DNA from 2 places in the Pseudomonas sp. P5_B3 genome. Region 2 is predicted to be linked to the other one. Evidence: riboswitches for the same ligand, from Rfam matches in the RefSeq annotation. Region 2 holds a riboswitch; the other holds the start of a gene.
The links. Region 2 has a riboswitch for cobalamin ahead of cobO (cob(I)yrinic acid a,c-diamide adenosyltransferase). Riboswitches for the same ligand answer to the same signal wherever they lie in the genome.
Positions count from the first base shown of each region.

Region 1: linked by a shared signal. The riboswitch ahead of AC1DRN_RS08640 (CbtB domain-containing protein) and the one ahead of cobO (cob(I)yrinic acid a,c-diamide adenosyltransferase) in region 2 are both predicted to bind cobalamin.

Region 1 covers NZ_JBFULI010000009.1:130,964-148,252, forward strand. Annotated here, with positions in the region: gene AC1DRN_RS08595 (NfrA family protein) at 1-752, shown strand, start outside; gene AC1DRN_RS08600 (DUF4434 family protein) at 752-1,630, shown strand; gene AC1DRN_RS08605 (MerR family transcriptional regulator) at 1,723-2,127, opposite strand; gene AC1DRN_RS08610 (NADH:flavin oxidoreductase/NADH oxidase family protein) at 2,204-3,430, shown strand; gene AC1DRN_RS08615 (phospholipase D-like domain-containing protein) at 3,438-5,084, opposite strand; gene AC1DRN_RS08620 (vWA domain-containing protein) at 5,195-5,740, opposite strand; gene AC1DRN_RS08625 (magnesium chelatase ATPase subunit I) at 5,860-6,867, opposite strand; gene cobN (cobaltochelatase subunit CobN) at 7,031-10,888, opposite strand; gene cobW (cobalamin biosynthesis protein CobW) at 10,892-11,962, opposite strand; cobalamin riboswitch at 12,066-12,278, opposite strand; cobalamin riboswitch at 12,484-12,709, shown strand; gene AC1DRN_RS08640 (CbtB domain-containing protein) at 12,831-13,022, shown strand; gene AC1DRN_RS08645 (CbtA family protein) at 13,034-13,741, shown strand; gene AC1DRN_RS08650 (cobalamin biosynthesis protein) at 13,738-14,151, shown strand; gene cobM (precorrin-4 C(11)-methyltransferase) at 14,235-14,981, shown strand; gene nfuA (Fe-S biogenesis protein NfuA) at 15,124-15,708, opposite strand; gene AC1DRN_RS08665 (fatty acid cis/trans isomerase) at 15,843-17,289, opposite strand, start outside.
Region 2 covers NZ_JBFULI010000024.1:61,525-75,239, reverse strand. Annotated here, with positions in the region: gene AC1DRN_RS15755 (PQQ-dependent sugar dehydrogenase) at 1-985, opposite strand, end outside; gene AC1DRN_RS15750 (hypothetical protein) at 1,053-1,637, opposite strand; cobalamin riboswitch at 1,791-2,023, shown strand; gene cobO (cob(I)yrinic acid a,c-diamide adenosyltransferase) at 2,106-2,717, shown strand; gene AC1DRN_RS15740 (cobyrinic acid a,c-diamide synthase CobB) at 2,714-4,051, shown strand; gene bluB (5,6-dimethylbenzimidazole synthase) at 4,048-4,698, shown strand; gene cbiB (adenosylcobinamide-phosphate synthase CbiB) at 4,695-5,603, shown strand; gene cobD (threonine-phosphate decarboxylase CobD) at 5,596-6,588, shown strand; gene AC1DRN_RS15720 (cobyric acid synthase) at 6,585-8,036, shown strand; gene cobU (bifunctional adenosylcobinamide kinase/adenosylcobinamide-phosphate guanylyltransferase) at 8,186-8,707, shown strand; gene cobT (nicotinate-nucleotide--dimethylbenzimidazole phosphoribosyltransferase) at 8,704-9,759, shown strand; gene cobC (alpha-ribazole phosphatase family protein) at 9,756-10,331, shown strand; gene AC1DRN_RS15700 (adenosylcobinamide-GDP ribazoletransferase) at 10,334-11,074, shown strand; gene AC1DRN_RS15695 (MarR family winged helix-turn-helix transcriptional regulator) at 11,269-11,673, shown strand; gene AC1DRN_RS15690 (MFS transporter) at 11,726-12,934, shown strand; gene AC1DRN_RS15685 (hypothetical protein) at 12,931-13,053, shown strand; gene AC1DRN_RS15680 (glutathione peroxidase) at 13,110-13,676, shown strand.

The DNA.
Region 1 (17,289 bases), on a different contig from region 2:
GCTCCACTTCACAGAACGTGCAACTGGCCATGTGGGACCACGCATTGGGCGATGAACCCAGCCGCGCTGGCAGCACGCAGTCGGTCTATGGCCGTGTGTTGCTTGGCGGCGTGGGCCGATCGAGCTATGCCGAATCCCTGGGTACCGGCGTCGGCCTGCGCTACAAGCCCTGGGGCACCGCCAACATCAACTTCTATGGCGAGATCTACAAACAAAGCCAGTTCGACGACCAGGACAACCATGGCCTGAGCCTCGGCCAAATGCTGGTCCCCGACAAGGTATCCGATCAGACCGAGGATCACCGCGATGATGGCCACACCACCACCGACTACCTGCTGCGGTCAACGGCGTCGTTCCTTGATCAGGGTCGATTCCGCAACGATTGGCGGGTCGATGAAAGCGATTGGGAGGAGCGCTTCCTCTACCTCGACGCGGCGTGGTGGACCAAGGCCGGCGACCATCAATGGCTGTCGCGCTTCCAACAGGGTCACACCTGGAAGCTGCCGTTCAACGGCGCGCAAACGATCATGCCGTACGGTTTCCTCGAATTCGCCAGCCAGGACCCGAGCAACGACTGGCGCCAGGATCTGCGCACCGGTCTGGGCCTGCGTTGGCAATGGTGGTTCAACGATGACATTTACAATGCCTATCGCGCGCACCTGACGGTGCGCACCGAGTATCAACAAGCGTTGGGCGGCAATCTGTATGACGGCGGTAACGGCGTGCTGGTGGGCGTGGAGTTGAATTTCTGATGAAGCGACTTCTTTTGGCTGTGTGCCTGCTGTTGGGCGCCACGGCGACCCATGCCGACGAACGGATTTTCTATCAGCCGCTCAATGTCGATGCCAACCTGAGCCAGGCGCAATGGCAGCGAATCTGGCAGGACACTGCGCGCCAAGGCGCGCACACGGTGATCGTGCAGTGGACGGCCTACGGTGACTCGGACTTCGGCGGCGCCAACGGCTGGCTCGCGACCAGCCTGAAACTGGCCCAGGCCCAAGGCTTGAAACTGGTGCTGGGCCTGCGCATGGACCCGGCCTATTACCAGCGCATCGATGAGCTGGACAGTGCCGGGCTGGCGACCTACTGGCAGGCGCAACTGGGGCTGTCGCTGGCCCGGCAGCAGACGTTGCGCAAGGACTGGAAACTCCCGGTCAGCGGCTGGTATTTACCCATGGAACTGGATGACTCGCACTTTCTACCGCTCGATCGTCGGCAAACCCTGCAACGCCAACTCAAGGATTTCGCTGGCAAGCTCGACGCGCCGCTGCACATCAGCGTATTCAGCGTCGGTAAACTTGCGCCACAGGTGAATGGCCAGTGGCTGGGCGAAGTGGCCAACGCCGGAATCCAGGTATGGTGGCAGGACGGAGCCGGCACTGGACGCTTGCCACCCGTGGTTCGCAACGGCTACGCCAATGCACTGCCCTGCTCCATCGGCATCGTCAGGGAAGCCTTCCGGCAAGTCAGTGCTGCCGGGCAACCTTTCCGTGCCGAACCGATGCCCCCGCAATCAACCTCGTCGGGCTGCCACCCTACGTCGGTTTTCTCCCTGCGCTATCGACCATGGGGTAAGGCGATTCTCGACAACCAGCACAAAAACGAGGTCGGCGATGTACAGAACCATTGAAGACGAAATGTTGAAAAGATCGGTGCCGGCTGGGCTTATGAACCGATCCATCCAATCCGCGAGCAGGCCTGCCCCCATGTCCCATGGCTGACCTAATGCTTGAATGACGTCATCACCCGTTCGGCATTTTCATCGCAGCTCATGCCTTCGGGCCTGGCCTGAATGGTGTCGATCCAGCCCAGCAACTGCGCCTTGCTATGGGCCAGGTGCCGTTGCATTTCTTCGATCTGCTCGATCTTGCGATGCAGGCCGGCCATCAACTCATCGTGCTTGAACGCGCCCGTCACATTATCCGGCAGTAACTGCTTGAGTTCTTCCAGGCTGAAACCCGCTTGTTGTGCGCACTGGATGAGTTGCAGGGTTTGCAGCGCCTGTTGCGAGTAACGCCGATAACCGTTGGCAGAGCGCTCGACCTGGCGGATCAATCCCTGAGACTCGTAAAAACGGATGCGCGAGGCGGTCAACCCACTCAACTGTGCCAATTCCCCAATCTTCATAGGGGCCTCATTTATTCGCTTGACATTAAAGTTAACTTTAAGCTTAGCCTCTGCTCATCACTTCGAGGAGTCAAGCATGTCGCCCTTCCAGATCTTGAATCTGCCCAACGGCCAGATCATCGGCAATCGCATTGCCAAAGCCGCGATGGAAGAGAACCTCGCCAATACCGATCAGGTGCCCGACCAAGCGCTGTTGCGCCTCTATCAGGCCTGGGCCGAGGGCGAAGCCGGCTTGTTGCTGACCGGCAATGTGATGATCGACCGCCGCGCCATGACCGGCCCCGGCGGTGTAGCGCTGGAAGACGAGCGCCATCTGGAACGCTTCCGCCAGTGGGCAAGTGTCGGCCGGGCCGGCGGTGCGCACTTCTGGGTGCAGCTCAACCATCCTGGCCGCCAGACCATGGCCAACCTCGGCCAGCAGGCCTTGGCGCCATCGGCGGTTGCGCTGGATCTCGGTCAGTTTTCGAAGATGTTCGCCGAACCCAAACCCATGAACGAGGACGACATCCAGGAGGTGATCCGACGCTTCGCCACCAGCGCCGCACTGGCGGAGAAAGCCGGCTTTACCGGGGTGCAGGTCCACGCCGCCCACGGCTACCTGATCAGCCAGTTCCTTTCGCCGCTCACCAATCGGCGCACTGATCAATGGGGCGGTTCGCTGGAAAATCGTGCGCGCCTGCTGTTGTCCGTCGTCGCGGCGGTTCGCCAGGCGGTGTCGCCGCAATTCTGTGTGTCAGTAAAACTCAACTCAGCGGACTTCCAGCGCGGCGGTTTCGATGCCGATGATGCACGGCAGGTAATCCAGTGGCTCAACGAACAACCGATCGACCTGCTGGAACTCTCCGGCGGCAGTTACGAAGCACCGGCCATGCAAGGCGAAGCGCGCGACGGCCGGACCCTGGCGCGGGAGGCGTACTTTCTGGAAATGGCCGGTGAACTGGCCAGCGTAGCGCGGATGCCGGTGATGGTGACGGGCGGGATCCGGCGTTTGGCAATCGTCGAACAGGTCCTCGACAGCGGCATCGCCATGGCCGGCATCGGCACCGCGCTGGCCGTGGAACCGCACCTGGTCAAGCACTGGCGCGAAGGCCGGGACATTCATCCGCAGCTGCCGCCGATCCGCTGGAAGCGCAAGCCCCTGGCGGCGTTGGCGAACATGGCGGTGGTCAAGTTCCAGCTGCATCGCTTGAGCCGTGGGCGCACCACCCGACCCAAGGTTTCGGCGTTGTTGGCGTTGATTATTGATCAGTTATACATCGCCAAACGCACGCGTCAGTATCGCCGGGCCATGAGCGCGGACTGATGGATCGCTATTGGCCGGTAAACCGCAGTCGCGACAACATCCGTAGATCCCCCGCGCGGTAATAGTGATCAGTCCAGCTGTTATCCGTCGCCAACGGCTGGACCTGCTTGAGCGCAAGTTTTTTCGCGAAATAGCGAAAGCGGTAATGCTCGTAGAACCGCAGCAACTCCAGGCCATAACGGTCTGCCAGATCGGTATCGCCGCGAATGATCAGATAGTTTTCGTCATTGCCGTTGCTGGCTGCGTCGCTGAGGTTGTGGCTACCGCTTATGATCGTCGGCGCATCACTGGTGAAGTCAGTGACGATGGCTTTGGTGTGCACCAGGATATTGCCCTTCTGACCCTCCCTGCTTTCCTGGAGCCAGCCTTCCAGCCCTTTGTCGAGCAGGGCAACGGTGGTGAATTCAGCGGTACGGTCGGCATGAAACCCGGTGATTTCGCTGGCGGTGTTTTGCAGGCCATAGCGCAGGATGTCGTCATGGGGCAAGCCGAGCAAGGCGTTGAGGATGGCATCGGGCAAGGCGAACGCAGTGACGAACAGCACGTCCTTTTTCGCGGCATTGATGATCGAGACGAACTCATCCAGGTCACCCCCGCCCGAGCGCGGCGAGAACCCGGCGAAAAGTGCCTGCGTCGGATCCATCGGGTTGTGCTGCGTGATCCATTGCCGCGTGGCGCCGACATCTGCCGGCGTGCTCCAGACCTGCTCGAAGGTTTGCAGATAACGGGTACTGAGCCGCGTATCGTCCAGCACATGCACCACGTTGGCCTGACGGTAAACACCGTTGGGGGTGAAGTTGGTACTGCCGCAGAGTACCGCTTCGGGTTGATGCTGCCCCGCTGCGTCGAGCCGACTCAAGACCATAAACTTGTTGTGAAAGATATTGTGGGTGACCCGCCCGCGTTTGTTCGCCTGGGGGATATTTTTCAGGCTGACCTCGTTCAAGGCGGTAGTGTCTTCGCCCGGTTGCGCGTGATAAAGGACGCGAACTTTCACGCCGCGTTCCAGCGCAGCCTCCACTGCGTCGACTATCACCTGTAACTGGTACTCATAGATGGCGATATCCAGCGCCCACTGGCCATCGACAGCACGCGCGATAAACCCCAACAAGCGCCCGAGCAAACCGTTCTCCAACCATCTACGCGGGGCTTCGGGCCAGGCTTCGATGGGCAGCTTGTTCCTTTTGCCAATGAGTGCATCGAGATCGGGAAACTTGCGCTCGAACGCCTGACTGGCGGCTACTGCGCGGTTGAAGTTGACACTTTGGTTGCCGGGATGGCCATCGTCGGAGGTGACCGTTACCTCCAGGCACTCACCCAGTTGTGGCGCATTGTGGCTGCCGTAGACCGGGTAGACCCGATAATGGATCGTCATCCCCGGATTGACCGCGTAATCGGCCCAGCGGAATTTCTGTAACGGTGCGATATCGCTGGGCGTGGCGTGAAACTGGGGGAAGGTATGGTCCTTGTCCGGGAACGTCAGGCTATTGAACAGAAACATCCAGGGTTTGCTGCCCTGCTGTTTTTCAATGGCAAAACCCAACAGGCCAATGCGACGGGATTCGGCCAGGTCCATGGCCAACAGCACGCCATTGGTGCCGGCGTAAGCCTTGACGCGAAAATCGCCCTGTTCATTGACGGCCAGGATACGCATGGTTCACTCCTGTGATGGATTTGCCCGGTGAGCATAGATCGTCGATGAATTTTTTACCCTGACGACCCGAAACCGGATTGATGCCTTCGCGAGCACAGACAGCGCAATGCTCAGCCTGGAAGCAGCTCGTCCATATGTCGATAATCCGATTGCAGCTGCGCAGCCAAAACTTTGCTGCGCCCAAGACGAATCGGCCCGCGTTCGATGTCGATCACCAGACCTGGGCATTCGATTGCCGGCAGTATGGACCAGTCCTTCAGCCGCCCATCGGTCACCAATAAAAGTCTTTGCTGTTCCGCCGGAAAGCGTTTTTGCCGCGCGGTCAGCCAGTGCCTCGCCTCACCCAGCGCCGCCAGCAACGGCGTTCCACCACCTGCGCCGAGCCCATCGAGCCAATGGCGCAAACCGTTGGAAGCCTTCAACCCTTGCACCTGCCACTTGGGCACCGAGCCGCTGGCGGTCAGCAACGCCAGGCGCGCACGTTGGCGGTAGGCATCATCGAACAGCTGCGCCAGCAAGCCTTTGGCATCACTCAACGCCTGATGACGGCGGGTCGAAGCCGACGCATCGACAATCACCAGCCACAGTTCATGGGGCGAACGGGTGCGCAGTTGATACAACAGATCAGCACGCTGACGGGGCCGACCATTAAGCAAGGTGCCTGGCCAGTTGATCGAACCGCTACGTGCTGCATGACGCTTGCCCTGTTTGCCGTGGTCCAGCCGCCCGGCCCGGGGTCTGGCATTCGCCCCCGCGTCTGAGCGAGGGCGAATGCCTAGGGCTTTTTTGGCCAGCTCGGCACTTCACGTCGTGCGCCGACCGCCAGCGCCTGGGCGGGCAATTCGCCCCACTGGCCCTGCCCTTCGCCGGGATTGGCGTTCTGCGGCGCGCAGGGTTGCGCCGCTTGGGATTGCGCAGGAGCCGGTGCTGAGTGCTCGCGACGACGATGGCGCAAGGCGAACTCGGCGACGGCGTCGATATCTTCCTCGGCGATGGCCTTCGCCCCGCGCCAGGCGGCATGAGCCCGTGCGGCACGCAGCCAGACCAGGTCGGCGCGCAAGCCATCGACGCCCGCGGCAAAGCAGCGTTCGGTAATCTGTGCCAGCGCCTGGTCGTCGAGGGGAATGCTTGCCAGTGCATTGCGTGCGTTCTGGCAACGTTCGCGCAAAGACGCCTGCGCCGACTCCCATTCGGCACAGAAACCTTGCGGATCACTGTCGAAATCCAGGCGACGACGGATGATCTGACCTCGCTCGACGGGCGCGGTGTGGCCTCCGAGGGCGACGTTCAAGCCGAAACGGTCCAGCAGTTGCGGGCGCAGTTCACCCTCTTCCGGGTTCATGGTGCCAATCAGCACGAATTTCGCCGAATGCCGATGGGAAATGCCGTCACGCTCCACCAGATTGGTGCCGCTGGCAGCCACATCGAGCAGCAGGTCAACGAGGTGATCAGGCAACAGATTGACCTCGTCGACATAGAGCACGCCACCATCAGCCTTGGCCAGTACGCCGGGGGAAAACTGTGCGCGCCCTTCGCCCAGCGCCGCATCGAGATCAAGGGTGCCGACCAGGCGCTCCTCGGTGGCACCCAATGGCAATGTGACGAACTGACCGCTGGCCAGCAGGTCCGCCAGACCGCGGGCCAGGGTCGACTTGGCCATGCCCCGCGGGCCTTCGATCAGCACGCCGCCGATTTTCGGGTCGATGGCGGTCAGGTACAGGGCCAGCTTCAAGTCGTCGGCACCGACCACGGCGGAGAGGGGAAAGTGCGGGGTGTCGGTCATTGTTTTATCTCAGTCATGGTCGGTGATCTCACCGGCGCCCCAATCCCTGTGGGAGCGAGCTTGCTCGCGATGGCGGAATGTCAGGCAACATTTTTGTCGACTGAACGAATGTCATCGTCGGAACGCCGCCCGGAGCAAGCTCGCTCCCACAGGTTTAAGTGCGTCAGCTGTCTTCTTCTATATCCAGCAACAAATTCTCCAGCGCCTCTCGGTACTCACCGGGCTCCTTCCACATCCCGCGCTGTTGCGCCTCGAGCATGCGCTCGGTCATGTCGCGCAAGGCATGGGGATTGTGTTCACGGACAAAATCCCGAGTGTCCGGATCGAGCAAATAGGCATCCGCCAGCAAGGCGTACTGGTGATCATCAATCAACTGCGTGGTGGCGTCGAAGGCGAACAGGTTATCGACCGTCGCGGCCATTTCGAACGCACCTTTGTAGCCGTGACGCTTAACGCCTTCGAGCCACTTCGGATTGGCGGCCCGGGAACGGATCACCCGGTTCAGCTCTTCCTTCAAGGTGCGAATCTTCGGCAGGTCCGGTTGGCTGTGATCGCCATGATAACTGGCCGCGGCCTCGCCTTTCAGGCTTTCCACCGCTGCGAGCATACCGCCCTGGAACTGGTAGTAATCGTTGGAGTCGAGCAAATCATGCTCGCGGTTATCCTGGTTTTGCAGCACCGCCTGTACCTGGCTCAGGCGCTGGCTGAACTGTTCGCGGGCGGCGGTGCCTTCGTCGGAACCGCCGTAAGCATAGCTGCCCCAGTTGAGGTAAACCTCGGCCAAATCCTCGCGGCTCTGCCACAGGCGACCATCGATGGCACCCTGCACCCCTGCGCCGTAGGCACCGGGCTTGGCGCCGAAAATCCGCCAGCCGGCCTGACGTCGCGCCGCGTCTTCATCGAGCCCCGTCTGCAGCAAAGCTGCACGCTCGGCGCGCACCTTGGCCGCCAGCGGATTGAGGTCGTCCGGCTCATCGAGGTCGGCCACCGCTTGCACCGCCGCGTCGAACAAGCGAATCAGATTGGCAAAGGCATCGCGGAAGAACCCGGAAACACGCAAGGTCACGTCCACCCGCGGACGGTCAAGCAAACTCAGCGGCAGAATCTCGAAATCATCGACCCGCTGGCTGCCGGTCGCCCAGACCGGGCGCACGCCCATCAACGCCATCGCCTGGGCGATGTCATCGCCGCCGGTACGCATGGTCGCGGTGCCCCACACCGACAGACCGAGCTGGCGCAAATGATCGCCGTGGTCTTGCAGGTGCCGTTCGAGGATCAGGTTGGCCGACTGGAAACCGATGCGCCACGCCGTGGTGGTCGGCAGGTTGCGCACGTCCACCGAGTAAAAATTGCGCCCGGTGGGCAGCACGTCCAGACGCCCACGACTCGGCGCGCCGCTGGGACCGGCCGGGACGAAGCGACCGCCAAGGGCGTCTAGCAGACCGCACATTTCCGCCGGACCGCAGGCGTCCAGACGCGGGGCGACCACCTCGCGCAGGCCATCGATAATGGCGCTCACCTCTGCCCAGCCTGCCCCCTGTAGGAGCGACGGTGCGGCGTTCCGACCTGCTCGCGATGGTGTATCAGTTAACATCAATGTGGCTGACACACCATCGCGAGCAGGCTCGCTCCTACAGGTGCTATTCAAAACGTCCGAAATCAACTGCGCGGCGAACAACTCCAGGCGTTCGCGGGTATCGCCCGCCGTACGCCAGGTCTCTTCGCTGATGTTCTCAAGAGCCTCGGGGCGCGGCCCTGTCCACGGTTCGGCCAGCGCACAATCGAGCGGGTCGAAACCCAGTTCGAAAGCCTTGGCCAGTGCCCGCAGCAGACTCGACTGCGCGCCCCGGCCATCGCCCCGTGGAATACGCAACAACGCGAGCAACGTATCGATACGCAAACGACCGGTGGGCGACTCGCCGAACACATGCAGGCCATCGCGGATCTGCGACTCTTTCAAGTCGCACAGATAAGTGTCGAGTCGCGGCAACCAGATCGCTGCATCGGCATCGCCGTCGAGCTGCTCCTCCAGTTGCAGTTCACGGTCGATGTGCGTGTCGCGCACCAGTTGCAGGATGTCGCGCTGCAACTCGCGGGCGCGGCGCGGATCGAGCAACTGCGCTTCGTAATATTCGTCGGCCAACAGCTCGAGGTTGCGCAGCGGGCCGTAGGTTTCGGCGCGGGTCAGCGGTGGCATCAGGTGATCGATGATCACCGCCTGGGTGCGCCGCTTGGCCTGGGCGCCCTCACCCGGGTCGTTGACGATGAACGGATAGATGTTCGGCAACGGCCCGAGCAGTGCATCCGGCCAGCAGTTTTCCGAGAGCCCCACGCCTTTGCCCGGCAGCCATTCGAGGTTGCCGTGCTTGCCGACGTGGATCACGCCGTGGGCGCCGTAGGTGTTGCGCAGCCAGAAGTAAAACGCCAGGTAACCGTGGGGCGGGACCAGGTCCGGGTCGTGATACACCGCGCTCGGGTCGACCTGGTAACCCCGGGCCGGTTGAATGCCGACGAAGGTCAGGCCGAAGCGCAGGCCGGCGATCATCATCCGTGCGCTGCGGCACATGGGGTCGTTTTCCGGTGCGCCCCAACGTTCGAGCACCGCCGCGCGATTGGCTTCGGGCAGTGCATTGAACATCGCCAGATAATCATCCATCCCCAGGCTCTGCTGGCACGGACGCAGGTCAAGGGTATCGAGATCGTTGCTGACGCCGCCCAGCAACTGCTGGATCAATGCTGTGCCGCTGTCCGGCAACTCAGCCGGCAACGGATAACCTTCGGCATGCAGCGCCCGCAGAATATTCAGCGCGGCTGCCGGGGTGTCTAGGCCGACGCCGTTACCGATGCGGCCGTCGCGGGTCGGGTAATTGGCGAGAATCAAGGCAATGCGTTTTTCTGCATTGGGCACCCGCGCCAGATCGACCCAGCGCCGGGCCAGTTCGGCAACGAAATCCATACGCTCAGGTTGGGCCCGGTAGCACACCACATCCGACTGACTGCGCTCACTGCGCCACGCCAGGTCCTTGAAACTGATCGGGCGGCTGATGATGCGTCCGTCCAGCTCAGGCAAGGCTATGTGCATCGCCAGGTCACGGGGGCCAAGCCCCTGTTCGCTGGCGCGCCAACCGGGCTCGTTGTCCTGGGCGCAAATCGCCTGGATCACCGGAATATTGCGGCGAAACGGCCGTAGATGGGGTGCTTCAGGACTGGATTGGGCGAAGCCGGTGGTGTTCAAGATCACCGAGACGCTGGTCTCATCCAGCCAGTCCTCGACCACGGTAAGACAACCGGGCTCTTTCAGGCTGGCCAGCGCAATCGGCAACGGATTCAACCCCGCCGCCTGCAGGCGCTGGCAAAAAACATCAATAAAAGCAGTGTTCGCCGCCTGCAAGTGCGAGCGGTAGAACAGCACCGCCGCCACCGGTTGATCGGCGTGCCAGCCGGCCTGCCAGTCGCTCAGCGCGGCTGCGTGTTTGTGCGGATGGTAAATCGCCGTGCGTGGCAGGGTCTGCGGCTCGCCCCAGGTGTAATCACGGGCCAGCCAGCGGTTGGCCAGGCAGCGGAAGAAATCGAGGGCGTTGCCCATGCCGCCCTGGCGCAGAAACTGCCAGAGCCGGTCGCGGTCCTCGGCGCCGACGGTGCTCAGGTCGCTGAGCTCCGGGTCCGGACGATCATCGCCCGGCACCAGAATCACCTGCACGCCGCGCTGCGACAGTTCGACCAGGCGCTCGATGCCGTAACGCCAATAGGCGATACCGCCGTGCAGCGAAATCAGGATCACCTTTGCGTGACGCAGCACTTCATCGACGTACAAATCGACCGAGGCATGGTTCTGCACCTGCATCGGGTTGGCCAGGCGCACGCTCGGGTAATCGTCGGGCAATTGCTGCGCCGCTTCGGCGAGCAGCGCCAGGCTGGAGTCGCCGCTGCACAGGATCACCAGCTCGGCGGGGGTTTGTCCAAGGTCGGCAATGTTGTCATCCGACACGAAACCGCCGGGCTGGGTCCTGAGCAGGTGCATGGCTTACACGCTGAGCGCGGCGCGCAATTGCGCTTCGAGAACCGTGGCATCCAGTTCCTGGCCGATCAGCACCAGACGGGTGACTCGCGCTTCTTCAGCACCCCACTGGCGGTCGAAGTGCTTGTCGAAACGTGTGCCCACGCCCTGGATCAGCAGGCGCATCGGTTTGTTCGGAACGGCGGCGAAGCCTTTGACTCGCAAGATGCCGTGCTGGACCACCAGTTGGGTCAGCGCGTCCATCAGCAGGCTTTCATCGGCTTGCGGCAGTTCGATGGAGATCGAATCGAAGGCGTCGTGATCGTGGTCATCATGATCGTCGTCGCCATCGTGATGATGGTCGTGGTGGCTGTGACGGCTGTCGATGTGCTCTTCGGAGCCGGCACCCAGGCCGATCAGCACGTCCAGCGGCAGGCGACCGCTGCTGGCTTCGACGATTTTCACCGCTGGCGGCAATTCCTCGGCGACTTCCAGGCGCACACGGGCCAGGTCCGCCGGGTTGATCAGGTCGGTTTTGTTGAGGATCACCAGGTCAGCGCTGGCCAGTTGGTCGGCGAACAGTTCGTGCAGCGGCGATTCGTGGTCCAGGTTCGGGTCGAGTTTGCGCTGGGCGTCGACCTGATCCGGGAACGCGGCGAAGGTGCCGGCGGCGACGGCCGGGCTGTCGACCACGGTGATCACTGCATCCACCGTGCAGGCACTGCGGATTTCCGGCCACTGGAAGGCTTGCACCAGCGGCTTGGGCAGCGCCAGGCCGGACGTTTCGATGAGGATATGGTCGAGATCGCCGCGACGGGCCACCAGTTCGCGCATCACCGGGAAGAATTCTTCCTGAACCGTGCAGCACAGGCAGCCGTTGGCCAGTTCATAGACACGGCCTTTGGCTTCTTCTTCGGTGCAACCGATGGAGCATTGCTTGAGGATTTCGCCGTCGATGCCCAACTCACCGAATTCGTTGACGATCACCGCGATGCGGCGACCCTGGGCGTTGTCGAGCATGTGGCGCAGCAGCGTGGTCTTGCCCGAGCCAAGAAAGCCAGTGACGATGGTGACAGGGAGTTTGGACAGTGTTTTCATCGGATGCCCTATGGCTTAGGTGGCGGGCATACGGGACGACGACCGGCAACGCGGACGCGCGTGCCTGAAGAGTTCGCCACCGGATCACCCCGCCCGGTTGAAATTGAGAATCTGTAACGAGGCAGGTCTCCTGGCTGACGGTGCGCCGGCCTTGAGCCTGGCATTCGCTGCGCCTTCCCGCCGGCCTCATGGATTGAGTCAGCAGTGGCGTGGCAACGAACATCACCGTTCACAGTTGCGGGGGCAGCCGCGGCATCGACCGCGTTCCCTTCTTAGCTTCGACAAACGCCGAAGAACCTCGAAAGCGCAAGGCTACGCATGGTCTTGGGGCGGGTCAATGTTCATGCTGAGGTCTCTAGTGCCTGAAATGACGCCATCGCGAGCAAGCTCGCTCCCACAGGGGATCGAGTTCTGTCAGGAGCATGCGGTCAAATGTGGGAGCGAGCTTGCTCGCGATTGGGTCGACCCGGTTGCGAGTTGAGAACCCTTGCCAATTGACGCCCAGCCCCCGCCCATGCTCTCCTACACGCTTTGTTACGGGTGCCCTTCACAGGGTGAAACGGGAAACCGGTGAATCATGTGCTTTACTCTTAAGCCATGTCAGTCCGGTGCTGCCCCCGCAACGGTAAGCGAGCGAAGCGTCAGATCCACTGTGCCACTACGGCATGGGAAGGTGGCGCTTGCAGGATCAGGCAAACGCCTGCGCCCCTCGTGAGCCCGGAGACCGGCCCGCAACACAAAGTGACCAGTACGATCACTGAACCAACAAACCCGCGGTGGGCGGGCGCTGTTTGAACCTCTGCGCGGCTGGTCGTGCGGGGGTTTGCATGCGCTCTTATTCCCCGCTGACAGACCAGAGGGAAACGCCATGTCGATCATCAGCAGCGCCGAACACACATCCGCGAGCACCACCTCAACCCTGACCCAACGTCTGAGCGCCGCCGTCTGCGCGTCGATCCTGGGTGCGTGCCTGGTGTATTTCGCCGGTTTCTCGCACATCGAAGCAGTGCACAACGCCGCCCACGATACCCGTCACAGCTCCGCGTTCCCGTGCCATTGAGAGCTGTCGACATGATCAAGCGTATTGCGCAAACCGCAGGTTTCACCGGGCTGCTGGCCGCCCTGCTGCTGACCCTGCTGCAAAGCTTCTGGGTCGCTCCGCTGATATTGCAGGCCGAGACTTACGAAAAAGCCGAACCGGCCGCTGTTGAAATGCATGAGCACGCCGACGGTGCGATGGCTGCCCACACTCACGATGCGCAAGCCTGGGAGCCGGAAGACGGCTGGCAGCGCGTGCTGTCGACCACCGGCGGCAATCTGGTGGTAGCGGTCGGTTTCGCCCTGATGCTCGCCGGCCTGTACACCTTGCGTGCGCCGACCAAAACCTCCCAGGGCCTGCTCTGGGGCCTGGCCGGTTATGCGACGTTCGTGCTCGCACCGACGCTCGGCCTGCCACCTGAATTGCCCGGCACTGCCGCAGCCGATCTGGCACAACGGCAACTGTGGTGGATCGGCACCGCCGCCTCCACCGCCGTCGGTATCGCCCTGATCGTATTCAGCCGTCACTGGCTGATGAAAGTCCTCGGTGTGGCAATCCTTGCCGTTCCTCATGTGATTGGCGCACCGCAACCGCAAGTGCATTCGATGCTCGCTCCAGAGGCGCTGGAAACCCAGTTCAAAGTCGCTTCGCAACTGACCAACGTGGCGTTCTGGCTGGCCCTGGGCCTGATCAGCGCCTGGTTGTTCCGTCGTAAAAGCGATGGACAATACCACGCATGACTGACGTCAGCACAGCACCGACCCTGGTGGTCGGCCTGGGCTGCCAACGGGGCTGCCCCGTCAGCACGTTGCTGGCGCTGCTCGATCAGGCACTGGAGGCGCACCAGATTGCTCGTCATGAAATCAAGGCCCTGGCCAGCATCGACTCGAAGCGTGACGAACCTGCGCTAATCGAACTGGCTCAGCAGCTTGGCCTGGAGTTGATGTATTTCAGCAGTGAACAACTGGCCGCATATGAACCGCAACTCAGTCATCAATCGCAAATAGCGTTTGAACGCACCGGTTGCTACGGCGTGGCGGAAAGCGCCGCACTGGCCCTGGCGGAACAACTGGCCCAGGCCCCGGCAAAACTGCTGATTCCACGACAAAAATATGCTCAGGCAACCTTGGCATTGGCCGGCGCTGCGTAAAAAACCGATAATCCCCGCCTTCGATCATGAACACTCTTCATCTGAAGCCCTGCTCAGTCCCTTTTTCCCCACAGGAACCGACGATGACCGTCTACTTCATTGGCGCAGGTCCCGGCGACCCCGAACTGATTACCGTCAAGGGCCAGCGGCTGATTCGCAGCTGTCCGGTGATCATTTATGCCGGCTCCCTGGTGCCTGCCGCCGTACTGGAAGGTCATTGTGCCGAACAGGTGGTCAACAGCGCCGAACTGCACCTGGAACAGATCATCGACCTGATCAAGAGCGCCCACGCCAAAGGCCAGGATGTTGCCCGGGTGCACTCCGGCGATCCGAGCCTGTATGGCGCCATTGGCGAACAGATTCGCTATCTGCGTGAACTGAACATTGCGTTCGAAATCGTCCCAGGCGTAACGGCCACAGCCGCTTGCGCCGCGCTTTTGGGCGCAGAACTGACGCTGCCGGACGTATCCCAGAGCGTGATCCTGACGCGCTACGCCGACAAGACCACCATGCCAACCGGAGAGGAGTTCTCCAGCCTCGCGCAACACGGCGCGACCATGGCGATCCACTTGGGGGTTAATAACTTGGCGAAGATCGTTGAGGAACTGCTGCCCCATTACGGCGCCGATTGCCCGATTGCGGTGGTGCACCGCGCGAGCTGGCCGGATCAGGATTGGGTGGTGGGAACGCTCGAGGATATTGCCGGGAAGGTTGAAGCCAAGGGCTTTCGCCGTACGGCGTTGATTCTGGTGGGTCGGGTGCTGGGTAGTGACCACTTCAGTGAGTCGTCGCTGTATCGCGCGGGGCATGCTCATTTGTATCGCCCGTAGGGCCCCATCGCGAGCAAGCTCGCTCCCACATTGAAATGCGGTCAACTGTGGGAGCGAGCTTGCTCGCGATGGCGTCAGTAAATTTCACCCATAAAAAAACGGCGCTCACGGTGCGCCGTTTTTTGATTTCGCAGCGAACACCTTAGTAGTAGGCGTTTTCTTTCTGCGTGTGGTCGGTCACGTCACGAACGCCCTTGAGCTCGGGAATGCGCTCGAGCAAGGTGCGCTCGATGCCTTCCTTCAGCGTCACGTCGGCCTGGCCGCAGCCCTGGCAACCACCGCCGAACTGCAGGACGGCGATGCCGTCTTCGACCACGTCGATCAGGCTGACCTGACCGCCGTGGCTGGCCAGCCCCGGGTTGATCTCGGTTTGCAGGTAGTAGTTGATGCGCTCGTTGACCGGGCTGTCGGCGTTGACCATCGGTACTTTGGCGTTTGGCGCCTTGATGGTCAGCTGGCCGCCCATGCGGTCGGTGGCGTAGTCGACAACCGCATCGTCCAGGAAGGCTTCGCTGAAGTGGTCGATGTACGCGGTGAAGCTTTTCAGCCCCAGCGCGGTGTCTTCGGGTTTTTCTTCGCCCGGCTTGCAGTAGGCAATGCAGGTTTCGGCGTACTGGGTGCCAGGCTGGGTGATGAAGACGCGGATGCCGATGCCCGGGGTGTTCTGCTTGGACAGCAGATCAGCCAGATAATCGTGGGCGGCGTCAGTGATGGTAATAGCGGTCATGGAAACTCCTCGCAGGCTTGGACGCAGTTTACGCCAATCAATGCGCCGGACAAAGTCCTAGTATTTTTGTCGGGAAAAGAAACACCAATATCCCTGTGGGAGCGAGCTTGCTCCCGCAGGGGGTCTGCGGTAGATCAGAGATTCTCGTAGCGGTTCATGTCCAGCACGCCCTCTTCCACCGGATCGGTTTCCTGGATGTAGCGGCTCAGGTCATGGAAATAAACCCAGAATTGCGGATGGCTGCGGCGTATTCCCCAACGTTCGACGATTTTCTCGAAGCTGTCGGTGTCCTTGGCGCTTTCCATCGCATCCACAAAGTCCGGCACTTGCCCGGCCGGAATGTTGAACATGAAGTTCGGATAGCTGCTGAGCACACCCGGGAAAATCGTCAGGGTGTCGAGCCCCGGCTGATAGCGCAGCGATTCACCGAGCAGGAATGCGACGTTACTGTGGGCACGGTTGCGCAACAGGCTGTAGACCTCACGCTTGCCGCTGCTGGTTTCGATGCGCAGCAGGGTCGCTTCCGGGAGCTGATCAATCACTTTCAACCCGGCCGCCGGACGGGAAGTCAGGCGGCTTAGCGCCTGCTCGGCACTTTGCAGGTCCGGATCGATGTTCGGCCGCGAACAGTAAGCGCCGTCGCAGCGATTGATCGGGTCGGGCCTGGCATTGAGATCGCCGTAACGGGCCAGCAATTGCCGGGCGAAATCCCGCTTGGGATCCTGCGAATCAAGACTCAACGCAGTCGGCTTGTCATCGTCGATGGACTCGTAGTCCAGCCACATCTTGAATTTGCCACTGTTTTGATACCAGTCGTCGAGGTAGCCATCCCGGGAATCGGCGGGCATCAGGCGCAGGAAATTCTGCTCGGCACCATTGCGGATCAGGTCGAAATACAGCCGCGTCTGGGCCTGGTGGGACACGTTGCCGAACACATCGAAGTTCACTGCCAGTTGATAGTAGGTGCGCTCCAGCAGCGGATAGTCGAATAGCCAAATGGTTTGCGGCACGTCGCCGATCAGGCCTTTGGTCACAGAAGCGCTGTCGAAATGGCGGAAGATGCTCAGCAGCGCATTGTCATTGCCGGCCCACAGGGTCGACCAGCTCGGCGCCGGCTCATCGGCGTAGCTGTCCCGGCGCAAGGCTTCGTATTCGTTACGCTTGTCGCGGTAGTCGTGCCACAGGCTGAGGACGCTGCCGACATCATCGTTCTGCCCCGGCATCGCCAGCAACGGCGTGGCCTGCCCGCGATAGTTCGGATCGGTGACATACAGGTCGTGCTCGGGCGCCTGGAAAAACGCCCAGAAATTATCGCGGATCACGTCCGTGGCGATCTGACCGCGACACACCGGCCCACGGATAAAGGTGCGCACGAAGTACTCGGCGTTATCGAGCATGAACTGATAGCGCGCCTGGGCCGGAATCGCTTCGAAGGTGGCAAACGGGTTGGCCCGGCTCTGCGGCCCGTAGCCCGGCAATGCGTCGACCTGCCAGTTGCCGCTGTAGAACAGGCTCTTGACCCGCGCCAGCTTCGCCGCACTCAACGCATAGGTGATGTGGGTCTTGTGCACGATCACGCCC
Region 2 (13,715 bases):
CAATGGCCTTGGCCACCAGGTCCGGGTTTTGTGGCGCGACGCGAATATCGACATGCTGGCCGTAGTAACTGTACGGCCAGCCATAAAAAGCGCCGTCCTTCACCGAGGTGATGTAGTCCGGTACCAGATCACTGCCAATTTCATCTCGTTCGTTGACCGCGGTCCACAGTGCGCCACTGTGCGGTTCCCAGGCCATGCCGTTGGGGTTGCGCAGGCCGGAGGCGAAGATCCGGTGCTGGCCGGTGGCGCGATCCACTTCCCAGATCGCTGCGCGACCTGATTCCTTGTCCATGCCGTTTTCCGCGACGTTGCTGTTGGAGCCTACGGTGACGTAGAGCTTGCTGCCGTCCTTGCTGGCGATGACGTTTTTGGTCCAGTGGTGGTTCAACGGGCCGCCCGGCAGGTCAATCACCTTGATCGGTGGTGACTGGATCTGCGTCTCGCCACTTTCATAGTGAAAGCGCAGAAGGCGATCAGTATCGGCCACATACAGGTCATTGCCGACCAGCGTCATGCCGAAGGGGGAGTTGAGATTTTGCACAAACACCGTGCGGGTTTCCGCGACGCCATCGTGGTCCTTGTCGCGCAGCAAAGTGATGCGGTTCGCGCTGGGCACGCCGGCCCCGGCGCGCTCCATGACTTTTTTCGCGACCCAGCCGCGAATGCCTTTGCCGTCTTCGGGGTTGGGTGGTGCATTGGTTTCCGCCACCAGCACATCGCCATTGGGCAGCACATAAAGCCAGCGGGGGTGATCCAGGTCTTCGGCAAAAGCGGCCACTTGAGTGCCCGTGGCGGCGACAGGTTTTGCGCCCTGCGGCCAACCGATGGCCGGGGCGATGTTCACGGTCGGAACCAGGGTCTTGTCGGGTTCTGGTAGTCGGGGGGACGGGCCGGTGCCGTCGGAGACTTGCAGGCGAGAGGTCTCGCCACAAGCGGCGAGCCCTGTGCAGAGCGCGACAACGAGAGCGAGCGGGGGCGTGCGCATGCTGGTCTTCCCTACGAATGCCTTGTTCTAATCATAGAGAAGCGTTGTCGTGCGATGGTTCAATGCCTCAGCCGCGAGCTTCCTTGAACAGCACCGCAATGCCGGGGTGATAGTTGCCGGCTTCGTTGCGCAACTTGCGGTAGGCATAAGGGAAATACCAGGCGACCGCGCAGGTGTGTTCCTTTTGCAGGTCGTCGACCATGTCCTGGAGTTCTTCCGGCGTTGCGCCTTGCTGGGCTTTTTGCGGGGCGACGAACAGGCAGCCGAGTTTCAGGTCGCTGGCGTGGCTCAGGCGCTTCGCATCGCTGGCGATATCGAGCAGGGCCTGGGACAGGTTGAGGCTGTTGACCCGTGGCCAGCGCTGGCTGGTCTGGATGTAGGCGCGGGTTTCCGGCGAGGCGAGGAACAGGTCGGCGCGGCTGTTGCGCTCGCCTTCGTCGGTCTGTTTGCGGGTTGGTGTCTGTTGCAGCGTGACCATCTCGGCCATCCAGGCGGCGGCAGACAGCAGTCCGAGATTGGCTTTTTCGTCGTGCCAGTACGGTGTGTCGCCATCACCGCGGACGGCGTTGTAACGGTCGATGCATTCGAACCAGCGCTCAAGCACCGGGCGCAGGAATTCCAGCTTTGGATTGCTGATGATCATGCCTTGCATGGGCTCACCCTTGTTGTTGTGTTGTGAGGTTGTGGCTCTTTGATATCACTGCTGGGAGTGTGGCACAAGATTGACGTCAGTTTATTGATTGATGGCAGTCAATCGGTCGATCGCCTCCCGGCTTTAATTGACGCTCCACCCCCAACCCTCTAACCTTCGCGGCTTGTTTCAGGTGCTCTGTGGCTTGGGTCGACAGAGTGAAACAGGGAAGCCGGTGAGTGAGTCCTTCTATTGGTCGAAGGCCCGCAATTCCGGCGCTGCCCCCGCAACGGTAAATGAGTGAAAACTGTGCTGATGCCACTGTGTCGATTCGATGCGGGAAGGCGCGCAGTCTGGCCCCGCGGCCACTCATGAGCCCGGAGACCGGCCTGATTCATCCAGCGGCGTCACGGTGGGCGATGCCAGGCTTGTTGCCTTCTATTTTTGTGCCTGCCCGCCGTTATTCCTGCCTCAACGGAGAGCTCCCCCATGACTGATACCCCCGATCGTGACGAACGCCATCTGGCGCGCATGCAGCGCAAAAAAGCCGTGATCGACGAGCGCATCGCCAATTCCCCGAACGAGTGTGGCCTGCTGCTGGTGCTGACCGGCAACGGCAAGGGCAAGAGCAGTTCGGCCTTCGGCATGCTTGCCCGCGCCATGGGGCACGGCATGCAATGCGGCGTGGTGCAGTTCATCAAGGGCCGTAACAGCACGGGCGAAGAGTTGTTCTTCCGGCGCTTTCCCGAGCAGGTGCGTTTTCATGTGATGGGCGAAGGCTTTACCTGGGAAACCCAGGACCGCCAGCGCGACATCGCCGCCGCCGAAGCCGCCTGGGCGGTGTCCCGGCAACTGCTGTGCGATCCGTCCATCGGTCTGGTGGTGTTGGATGAACTGAACATCGCCCTCAAGCATGGCTACCTCGATCTCGATCAGGTGCTCAGTGACTTGCAGTCCCGGCCGCCGATGCAACACGTGGTGGTCACCGGGCGTGCCGCCAAGCCGGAAATGATCGAGATGGCTGACACCGTCACCGAAATGGGCGTGATCAAACACGCCTTCCAGGCCGGGATCAAAGCGCAGAAAGGCGTCGAATTGTGAGTCAGCCTCGACACTGTCCGGCGGTACTGATTGCCGCGCCGGCCTCTGGCCAGGGCAAGACCACCGTCACCGCGGCGCTGGCCCGATTGCATCGCAATCAGGGGCGCAAGGTCCGCGTGTTCAAGTGCGGCCCCGACTTTCTCGATCCGATGATTCTCGAGCGCGCCAGCGGTGCGCCGGTGTATCAACTGGACATGTGGATGGTTGGTGAGCAAGAAAGTCGCCGGCTGCTGTGGGAAGCCGCCGCTGAAGCAGACCTGATCCTGATCGAAGGCGTTATGGGGCTGTTCGACGGTACGCCGTCGAGCGCCGATCTGGCGCGGCATTTCGGTGTGCCGGTGCTGGGTGTGATCGATGGCACCGCCATGGCCCAGACCTTCGGCGCTTTGGCTCTGGGGCTGGCGCGTTATCAGCCGGACTTGCCGTTCGCCGGCGTGCTGGCCAATCGCGTCGGCACGCTGCGCCATGCGCAACTGCTCGAAGGCAGCCTGACTGAAGGTCTGCGCTGGTACGGCGCGCTGTCCCGGGAAACCGGGATCGAATTGCCGAGTCGGCACCTGGGGCTGGTGCAGGCCAGTGAGTTGAACGATCTCGACCTGCGCCTCGACGCGGCAGCCGATGCCCTGGCCAGCAGTTGCGAGGTCGCTCTGCCGCCGGCGGTCGAGTTCGCCGCCCCTGATGTCATCGCAGCCGCACCGCTGCTGGCCGGTGTGCGCATTGCCGTCGCCCGTGATGAAGCCTTCGCGTTCACCTACGGCGCGAGCCTGGATCTGCTGCGGGCGATGGGCGCCGAGTTGGCGTTCTTCTCGCCGATCCGCGACCGTGGGTTGCCGGAGGCGGACAGCCTGTACCTGCCGGGCGGTTACCCTGAGCTGCACCATGTCGCGCTGGCGCAAAACACCGTGATGCTCGATGCGATTCGCGCTCACCACCGGGCAGGCAAACCCTTGCTCGCCGAGTGTGGCGGCATGCTGTATCTGCTAGATTCCCTGACCGATGTCGAGGGCACTCGCGCTGAACTGGTTGGCTTGCTGGCCGGGGATGCGGTGATGCAAAAGCGTCTGGCCGCGCTGGCGTTGCAGGCGGTGGAACTGCCAGAAGGTTCGCTGCGCGGGCACACCTATCACCATTCGTTGACCACCACTGAACTGGCGCCGATTGCCCGGGGTTTGAGCCCTAACGGCGGGCGTGGAGCAGAGGCGGTCTATCGTGAGGGGCGGATGACTGCTTCTTATGTGCACTTTTATTTTCCGTCTAACCCCTCGGCGATTGCCGCGCTGTTTGCGCCTGACCAAAACCCTGTGGGAGCGGGCTTGCCCGCGAAGAGGCCATGACCGACAACGCATTCTCTGAAGCCGAACGCGCTGCGGTCTACCGCGCCATCGCCGAACGCCGCGACATGCGCCACTTCAGCGGCGGCACCGTCGAGCCCGAATTGCTGCGACGCCTGCTCGAGGCGGCACATCAGGCGCCCAGTGTCGGCCTGATGCAGCCCTGGCGCTTCATCCGCATCAGTAATCGCGCCTTGCGCGGACAAATCCAGGCCCTGGTGGAAGAAGAACGCATTCGCACCGCCGAAGCCCTCGGTGAGCGCAGCGATGAGTTCATGAAGCTCAAGGTCGAAGGCATCAACGATTGCGCCGAGGTACTGGTCGCCGCCCTGATGGACGATCGCGCGCAGCATATCTTCGGCCGCCGCACGCTGCCGGAAATGGACATGGCCTCGCTGTCCTGTGCTATCCAGAACCTGTGGCTGGCGTCCCGCGCCGAAGGGCTGGGCATGGGCTGGGTGTCGCTGTTCGAACCGCAAGCCCTGGCCGATTTGCTGAAGTTGCCACCTGGAGCCAAGCCTCTGGCCGTGCTGTGCCTGGGGCCGGTGAAGGAGTTCTATCCGGCACCGATGCTGGTGCTCGAAGGCTGGGCGCAGGCGCGTCCGCTACATGAATTGCTGTATGAAAATTATTGGGGAGTGAGTCAATGAGTGTGGCGTTGTTGAGTGTCGCCGCGGTTGCGCTGGATGCGCTGCTGGGCGAACCCAAACGCTGGCATCCGCTGGTGGCGTTCGGCCGTTTTGCCGAGCGCATCGAGCAACGCTTCAATGGTGGCGGTCGCGGCTGGCGCAGTCATGGCGTCACTGCGTGGGTGATTGCCGTGTTGCCGCTGACATTGCTGGTCACGGCATTCTCCTGGGCGCCTTATGTCGGCTGGATCGTCGAGATTCTCGCGCTCTATTGCGCCCTCGGTATGCGCAGCCTCGGTGAGCACGTCACGCCTGTGGCCAAGGCATTGCGCGGCGATGATCTTGATGAAGCGCGCAAACGCGTGAGTTATCTGGTCAGCCGTAAAACCAGTGATCTGGATAAAACCGAAGTCGCCCGTGCCGCCACCGAGTCGGTGCTGGAGAACGGCAGCGACGCAGTGTTCGCGGCGTTGTTCTGGTTTGCCGTGGCGGGTGCGCCGGGCGTGGTGCTCTACCGCCTGAGCAATACCCTGGATGCGATGTGGGGCTATCGCAATGAGCGCTTCGAACGGTTTGGCTGGGCGGCGGCGAAGGTCGACGACGTGCTCAATTACATTCCTGCGCGCCTGGTGGCACTGACTTACGCGCTGCTGGGTAAAACCCGGCTGGCGTTGAAATGCTGGCGCACCCAGGGCCCGACCTGGGACAGCCCGAACGCTGGCCCGGTGATGGCGGCAGGGGCGGGTGCCCTTGGCGTCGAATTGGGCGGAGCGGCGATTTATCACGGCGAACTGCATCAGCGTCCACAGTTGGGCGAAGGTGTGCCGGCGGATGCCGACTCCATTGACCGAGGCTGGCAATTGGTCCAGCGCGGGGTATGGTTATGGCTGCTGATTCTCTGCCTGGGGGCCGAATTTTATGCTTGAGCACGGTGGGCGATTGCGCAAGGCGGCGCTCGAATACGGCATAGAGGAAGCCGACTGGCTGGACCTGTCGACGGGCCTTGCGCCCTGGCCGTTCCCGGTGCCGGATATTCCGCTGCGGGCCTGGGCTCGTTTGCCGGAAGCGGACGATGGCCTGGAGCAAGCCGCCTGTGATTACTACGGCACCTTGCAGGCATTGCCGGTGGCCGGCTCGCAAATGGCAATCCAGCTGCTGCCGCGATTGCGTCGGGCAGGCAAGGTCGGCGTGCTGTCGCCGTGTTATGCCGAGCACGCTGAAGCGTGGCGTCGTAACGGCTACATCGTGCGTGAAGTGCTGGAGCACGAAGTCGACTTCTTTATCGACAGTTTCGATGTGCTGGTGGTGGTCAACCCGAATAACCCCACAGGCCTGAGCCTCACCCCCAGTCGCCTGCTCGACTGGCACGCGCGGCTGGCCCAGCGCGGTGGCTGGCTGGTGGTGGACGAAGCGTTCATGGATAACACGCCGCAACTGAGCCTGGCGCCGTTTGCCCATCAAGTCGGGTTGATCGTCCTGCGCTCCTTCGGCAAGTTTTTCGGCCTGGCCGGTGTGCGCCTGGGGTTTGTGCTGGCCGAGCGCAAGTTGCTCAAGTTGCTGGCTGAACAAGTGGGGCCGTGGGCCGTGAGCGGGGCAACCCGGGTAGTGGGCCAGGCCTGCCTGCGCGATACCGAAGGGCAGACGCGGCAACGGGTGCGCGCGGATGAGGCCAGCGAGCGCCTTGCGTCGATGCTGGAACAACAAGGGTTCCAGCCTCAGGGCGGTTGTGCGCTGTTCCAGTGGCTGATCACCGAGCGCGCCGAAGAACTGCAGGAATTCATGGCCCGGCGCGGCATTCTCCTGCGATTGTTCACGCACAACAGCAGCCTGCGATTCGGCTTGCCCGGTGACGAAGCCGCCTGGGTGCGACTGGCGCAGGCATTCGAAGATTTCGCCAAGGAAAACCAATGACCACGCTGATGGTGCAGGGCACCACATCGGATGCCGGTAAAAGCACGCTGGTGACCGCGCTGTGCCGTTGGGCCACGCGCCAGGGCGTCAGGGTGGTGCCGTTCAAGCCGCAGAACATGGCACTCAACAGTGCGGTGACCGCCGACGGTGGCGAGATTGGCCGCGCCCAGGCGGTCCAAGCCCAGGCCGCGAACCTTGAGCCGCACACCGACATGAATCCGGTGCTGCTCAAGCCCAACAGTGACACCGGTGCCCAAGTGATCGTCCATGGCCGCGCCGTCACCACCATGAACGCCGTCGCCTATCACGACTACAAGACCATCGCCCTGCAAGCGGTGTTGGCCTCCCACGAGCGCTTGAGCGCGGCGTATCCGCTGGTGATGGTCGAGGGCGCAGGCTCGCCGGCGGAAATCAATTTGCGGGCAGGTGACATCGCCAACATGGGCTTCGCCGAAGCGGTGGATTGCCCGGTGCTGCTGATTGCCGATATCAATCGCGGCGGGGTTTTCGCCCACCTGGTAGGCACCCTCGAACTGCTGTCGCCGAGCGAACAGGCGCGGGTCAAAGGCTTCATCATCAATCGTTTTCGTGGTGATATCGCGTTGCTGCAACCCGGTCTCGACTGGCTCGAAGAGCGCACCGGCAAACCGGTGATTGGCGTGCTGCCGTACGTGATGGACCTGCACCTGGAGGCCGAGGACGGCATCGATCAGCGCCAGGCCGATAAGGCTGAACAGGTGCTGAAGGTGGTGGTGCCGGTGCTGCCGCGCATCAGCAACCACACCGACTTCGATCCGCTGCGCCTGCATCCGCAAGTGGACCTGCAATTCATCGGCCCTGGCCAAGCCATTCCACCCGCCGATCTGATCATCCTTCCCGGCTCGAAAAGCGTGCGCAGCGACCTCGCGTACCTGCGGGCCAACGGCTGGGACACCGCCATCACCCGGCATCTGCGTTACGGCGGGAAACTCCTGGGAATTTGTGGCGGCCTGCAGATGCTCGGTGAGCAGGTGCATGACCCGCTGGGTCTCGAAGGTGCACCGGGATCCAGTGCCGGTTTGGGGCTGCTGGCGTTCCAGACCCAGCTCGAACAAGAGAAGCAGTTGCGTAATGTGCGTGGTCGCCTGGCGCTGGAAGATGCGCCGGTGGCGGGCTATGAAATTCATGCCGGCGTGACCACCGGACCGGCGCTGGAAAATGCTGCCGTGCAACTGGATGACGGTCGCTGTGATGGTGCGCAAAGTGTTGACGGGCAGATTTTCGGCACCTACCTGCACGGGCTGTTCGAATCGCCGGCGGCGTGCAGTGCGCTGCTGCGCTGGGCGGGTTTGCAGGAGGTGCAGGACGTGGATTACCACGCCTTGCGCGAGCGTGATATCGAACGACTGGCGGATCTGGTGGAGAAGCATCTGGATACCGGGCTGTTGCGACAGCTCTGCGGGATTTGAGGCGCCTGTCATGGCCTCATCGCGGGCAAGCCCGCTCCTACAGTTGATCTGCGTCGATCATAGATATTGGGTACACCTCATAACCCTGTAGGAGCGGGCTTGCCCGCGAAGGGGGCCGTCGCCTCCCTGAAGATTTCAAGGAAATAACCATGCTCCAACTGATCCTCGGCGGCGCCCGCTCCGGCAAGAGTCGCCTGGCTGAAAAACTCGCCATCGACAGCGCGCTGGCCGTGACCTACATCGCCACCAGCCAGCCACTCGATGGAGAAATGAGCGAGCGGGTGGCCCATCACCGCGCCCGTCGTCCTGCCGAATGGGCATTGATCGAAGAGCCGGTGGAACTGGCTCGGGTGCTGCGAGAGTCCGCCCGCGCCGACCGCTGCCTGCTGGTGGATTGCCTGACTCTGTGGCTGACCAACCTGCTGATGCTCGACGATGCCGCGCGCTTGCAAACCGAGCGCGATGCCTTGCTGGACTGCCTGGCGTCGCTGCCGGGTGAAATCATTTTTGTCAGCAACGAGACCGGAATGGGTGTCGTGCCGCTGGGCGAATTGACTCGCCTCTATGTCGATGAAGCCGGTTGGCTGCATCAAGCTCTGGCTGAGCGCTGTCAGCGTGTCGTCCTGACCGTCGCCGGCCTGCCCCTGACTTTGAAAGGAACTGCGTTATGACTCAATCCTGGTGGCTGAACCCGTGCAAGCCGGTCGATACCCAAGCGGTCGAACAGGCGCAGGCGCGGCAGCAGCAACTGACCAAACCCGCCGGCTCCCTCGGTCAGCTGGAATTGGTGGCGGTGCAACTGGCGGGGTTGCAGGGACGGGTCAAGCCGAGTCTGGATCAGGTATGGATCGCGATTTTTGCCGGCGACCATGGTGTGGTCGCTGAGGGGGTGTCGGCGTTTCCTCAGGAAGTGACCGGGCAGATGCTGCACAACTTTGTCAGTGGCGGTGCGGCGATCAGCGTATTGGCGCGGCAGTTGGGCGCTTCCCTCGAGGTGGTTGACCTTGGCACGGTAACGCCGTCGCTGAGCCTGCCGGGCGTGCGTCACCTGAACGTCGGCCCGGGCACGGCAAACTTTGTACAGGGGGCGGCCATGACCCAGGCCCAGGGGCAACTCGCCCTGCAAGCCGGTCGTGACAGCGTGCAGCGGGCCATCGCCAGCGGTGCGCAGTTGTTTATCGGTGGCGAAATGGGCATCGGCAACACCACCGCCGCCAGCGCCCTGGCGTGCGCGCTGCTCGATTGCCCGGTGGTGCATCTGACCGGGCCTGGCACCGGGCTTAATGCCGAAGGTGTCAGCCACAAAGCGCAGGTGATCGAGCGCGCCCTGGCATTGCATGGCGCGCAGCGTGGCGACGCCTTGCAGACCCTGTTCAACCTCGGCGGTTTTGAGATCGCCGCGCTGGTCGGTGCCTATCTCGCCTGTGCCCAGGAGGGTGTCGCGGTGCTGGTGGACGGTTTCATTTGCAGTGTCGCGGCGCTGGTTGCGGTGCGCTTGAATCCAGAGTGTCGTCAGTGGCTGTTGTTCGGTCATCGCGGCGCCGAGCCAGGGCATCGTCATGTGCTGGAAACCCTGAACGCGCAGCCGTTGCTCGATCTCGGCCTGCGGCTTGGCGAAGGCAGTGGCGCGGCATTGGCTGTGCCGCTGCTGCGCCTGGCGTGCGACCTGCACGGTCAGATGGCGACCTTCGCCGAAGCCGCCGTGGCAGATCGTCCGGCATGACCTTGCGCGTGGATCTGTTGCGTCACGGTGAAACTGAACTCGGCGGCGGCTTGCGTGGCAGCATCGATGATGCGTTGACCGATTTGGGCTGGGCGCAGATGCGCGCCGCCGTGGTCGGACAAGGCCCGTGGGACCGGCTGGTCAGTTCGCCGTTAAAGCGTTGTGCACGCTTTGCCGAGGAGCTCGGTGCGCAATTGGGCGTGCCGGTGCAACTGGACAAAGACCTGCAAGAGTTGCATTTCGGCGCTTGGGAAGGGCAGAACGCGGCGGCGTTGATGGAAACCGACGCGCAGGCGCTGGGTTTGTTCTGGGCCGATCCTTATTCGTTCACGCCGCCTCAGGGTGAGCCGGTTGCAGACTTTTCGGCACGGGTGCTGGCAGCGCTGGAGCGCTTGCATGCGACCTGTACCGGTGAGCGCATTCTGCTGATCAGCCATGGCGGAGTGATGCGTCTGTTGCTGGCACAAGCGCGAGGGCTGCCGCGAGAGCAACTGCTCAACGTTGAGATCGGGCATGGCGCGCTGTTTTCGCTGACAGTGGAGCCTGCGGGCCTGTTGAAGGAAGTGCTCTGACCATGCTGCCATTCTGGATCGCCCTGCAATTTCTCAGCAGCCTGCCGATACGCCTGCCCGGCATGCCTGAGCCCCGGGAGCTGGGGCGGTCGCTGCTGTTTTATCCGTTGGTGGGATTGCTGTTTGGCGCGATTCTGTGGGCAGTCAACTGGCTGTTACTGGGCACGCCGATGTTGTTGCACGCGGCGCTGTTGCTGAGCGTTTGGGTGCTGCTCAGTGGCGGATTGCATCTCGATGGCTTGGCGGACAGCGCCGATGCCTGGCTCGGCGGTTTTGGCGACCGTGAGCGTACGCTGACCATCATGAAAGACCCGCGCAGCGGGCCGATCGCCGTGGTGACGCTGGTGCTGGTGTTGTTGCTCAAGTTCACCGCGCTGCTGGCGCTGATCGAACAGCCGCATTCGCTGGCATTGATCATCGTGCCGTTGATCGGTCGCAGCGCATTGCTCGGTTTGTTCCTGACTACGCCCTATGTGCGTGCCGGTGGCCTGGGCCAGGCATTGGCCGACCATCTTCCGCGTTCGGCGGGCAGACAGGTGTTGGCGGTCAGTGCACTGGCCTGTGTGTTGATCGCAGGCGTCAGCGGTGCGCTGGCGGTGGTGTTGGCAGTGCTGGGGTTTGTCTCGCTGCGCCAGGTGATGTTGCGGCGGCTGGGTGGAACGACGGGCGATACGGCAGGTGCAATGCTGGAGTTGCTGGAGGTAGGGGTGTTGGTTGGATTGGCATTAGCCTTAGCGCCGTAGTGGTGAATGTTCCGGCCTCTTCGCGAGCAGGCTCGCTCCCACAGGGTTTCAGTTTTGTTGACACAATAGTGGGCACACCGAAAATCTCTGTGGGAGCGAGCCTGCTCGCGAAAGCGATTTTCGGGACACCGCCTGATCACTGAACAAACTCCATGTCACTTGATTTAACCGACTCGCGGGTATATACACGCACCATGCTCGATTCCCAATGTTTATGCATCAACCTGCGTCGCGCCGCCCGTGGCGTCAGCAGGCATTACGACGGCGCTCTCGACGGCTTCGGGATCAACGTTGCGCAGTATTCTTTGCTGTGCAACCTGCAGCGTCTGGATCACCCGAGCATCTCAACCCTGGCCGAGGCCATGGGCCTGGATCGCAGCACCCTGGGTCGCAATTTACGGGTGCTGGAGGGTGACGGCCTGGTGACGCTGGTCGAGGGCGAGGACATGCGTAACCGCATCGTCCTGTTGACCGAGGCCGGGGCAGAGCGTCTGAAGGCTGCCTTGCCGGCCTGGGAAGCCGCACAGCAGCGTTTGATCGATCGCCTGGGGGCCGAGAAGCGCGAAATCTTACTGAAGCTGCTGGATGAACTGGCATGATGCCGGTTTTTTCGATCTTAAGCGGGTATATACCCGCTACCGGAGAACAACAATGACATCGATGTGGCGTACATGCGGCTGGGTTCTGTTGGGGAGTGCGCTGATCCTTGCGTTGTCTCTGGGGGTTCGACATGGCTTCGGGCTGTTTCTGGCACCGATGAGTGCCGAGTTCGGCTGGGGCCGTGAAGTCTTTGCCTTCGCCATCGCCCTGCAGAACCTGATCTGGGGCCTGGCTCAGCCATTCACCGGCGCGCTGGCCGACCGCTTCGGCGCGGCGAAAGTGGTGCTGATCGGAGGCGTCCTGTACGCGGCCGGGCTGATTTGCATGGGGCTCTCCGACTCGGCGGTGACCTTGTCCCTGAGTGCCGGTCTGCTGATCGGCATCGGACTGTCCGGTACGTCGTTCTCGGTGATTCTGGGTGTAGTCGGCCGCGCGGTGCCGCCGGAAAAACGCAGCATGGGCATGGGGATCGCCAGTGCGGCCGGTTCGTTCGGCCAGTTCGCGATGTTGCCCGGCACCCTCGGTTTGATCGGATGGCTTGGCTGGTCCGCGGCGCTGCTGGTGCTGGGCTTGCTGGTGGCGTTGATCGTGCCGCTGGTGAGTATGCTCAAGGACAAGCCGCTGCCCGTCCTGGGCCACGAACAGACCCTTGGCGAAGCACTGCGCGAAGCCTGCTCCCACTCCGGATTCTGGCTGCTGGCGTTCGGCTTTTTTGTGTGCGGGTTCCAGGTGGTGTTCATCGGTGTGCACTTGCCGGCCTATCTGGTGGATCAGCATCTTCCGGCGACGGTCGGCACCACGGTGCTGGCGCTGATCGGCCTGTTCAACATTTTCGGCACCTACACAGCAGGATGGCTTGGCGGGCGCATGTCCAAGCCGCGTTTGCTCACCGGTTTGTATTTGCTGCGGGCGGTGGTCATTGCGTTGTTCCTGTGGGCGCCGGTGACCACCACCACGGCCTATTTGTTCGGCATGGCCATGGGCTTTTTGTGGCTGTCGACGGTGCCGTTGACCAACGGTACGGTGGCGACCTTGTTTGGCGTGCGAAACCTGTCCATGCTCGGTGGGATTGTTTTCCTGTTTCACCAGCTCGGTTCGTTCCTGGGCGGCTGGCTGGGTGGCGTGGTGTACGACCGTACCGGCAGCTATGACTTGATCTGGCAGGTCGCGATTCTCCTGAGCCTGTTGGCCGCCGCCCTGAACTGGCCGGTGCGTGAACGGCCGGTGGCGCGCCTGCAAACACAAATGAGTGCGATATGAACAGTCTCTGGCCGCGGATCGCTGTAGCCGCCGTATGCGCCTTATTGCTGGCGTTGTCGTGGTGGGGCTGGCATCAGGGCGGGCTGGCGCTTTTGCAGTTGGGCATGGGGACTTGCTAGCGCGATGGCGGGGCGAGTAACGTCTAACCCTGACGATTGCTCAAGGATTTCCCGACATGCTGATGCGCTGGCTGGCAGTTCCCGCATTACTGGTCGCGTTTACCGGGTTGGCTCACGCGGCGGACTGCCCGGATCTTTTGCAAGGCTCGTTGCCCAAGCTGCGTGCCAAGGAATCCATCGATTTGTGCCAGCGCTTCGCTGGTAAGCCGTTGGTGGTGGTCAATACCGCAAGCTTCTGTGGCTTTGCTCCGCAGTTCAAAGGCCTTGAGGCGCTGAACCAGCGCTTCAAGGGTCAAGGGCTGGAGGTGATTGGCGTTCCGTCCAATGACTTCAAGCAGGAGTCGAAGGACGGTGCCGAGACCGCCAAGGTCTGCTACGTCAATTATGGCGTGACCTTCACCATGACCGAGCCGCAAAAGGTTCGCGGCGAAGAGGCGACGCACTTGTTCAAAGTCCTCGCCAGTCAATCCAGCGCGCCGAAGTGGAATTTCTACAAGTATGTGGTGGATCGCCAGGGCAAGGTGATCGCCAACTTCTCCAGCCTGACCAAGCCGGATGATCCCGAATTCATCGCTGCGGTGGAAAAAGCCCTGGCTTCGCCACCGCTCGTGTCGACCCCCTGATGTAGGAGCGAGCCTGCTCGCGATGGACGCGAACGATGA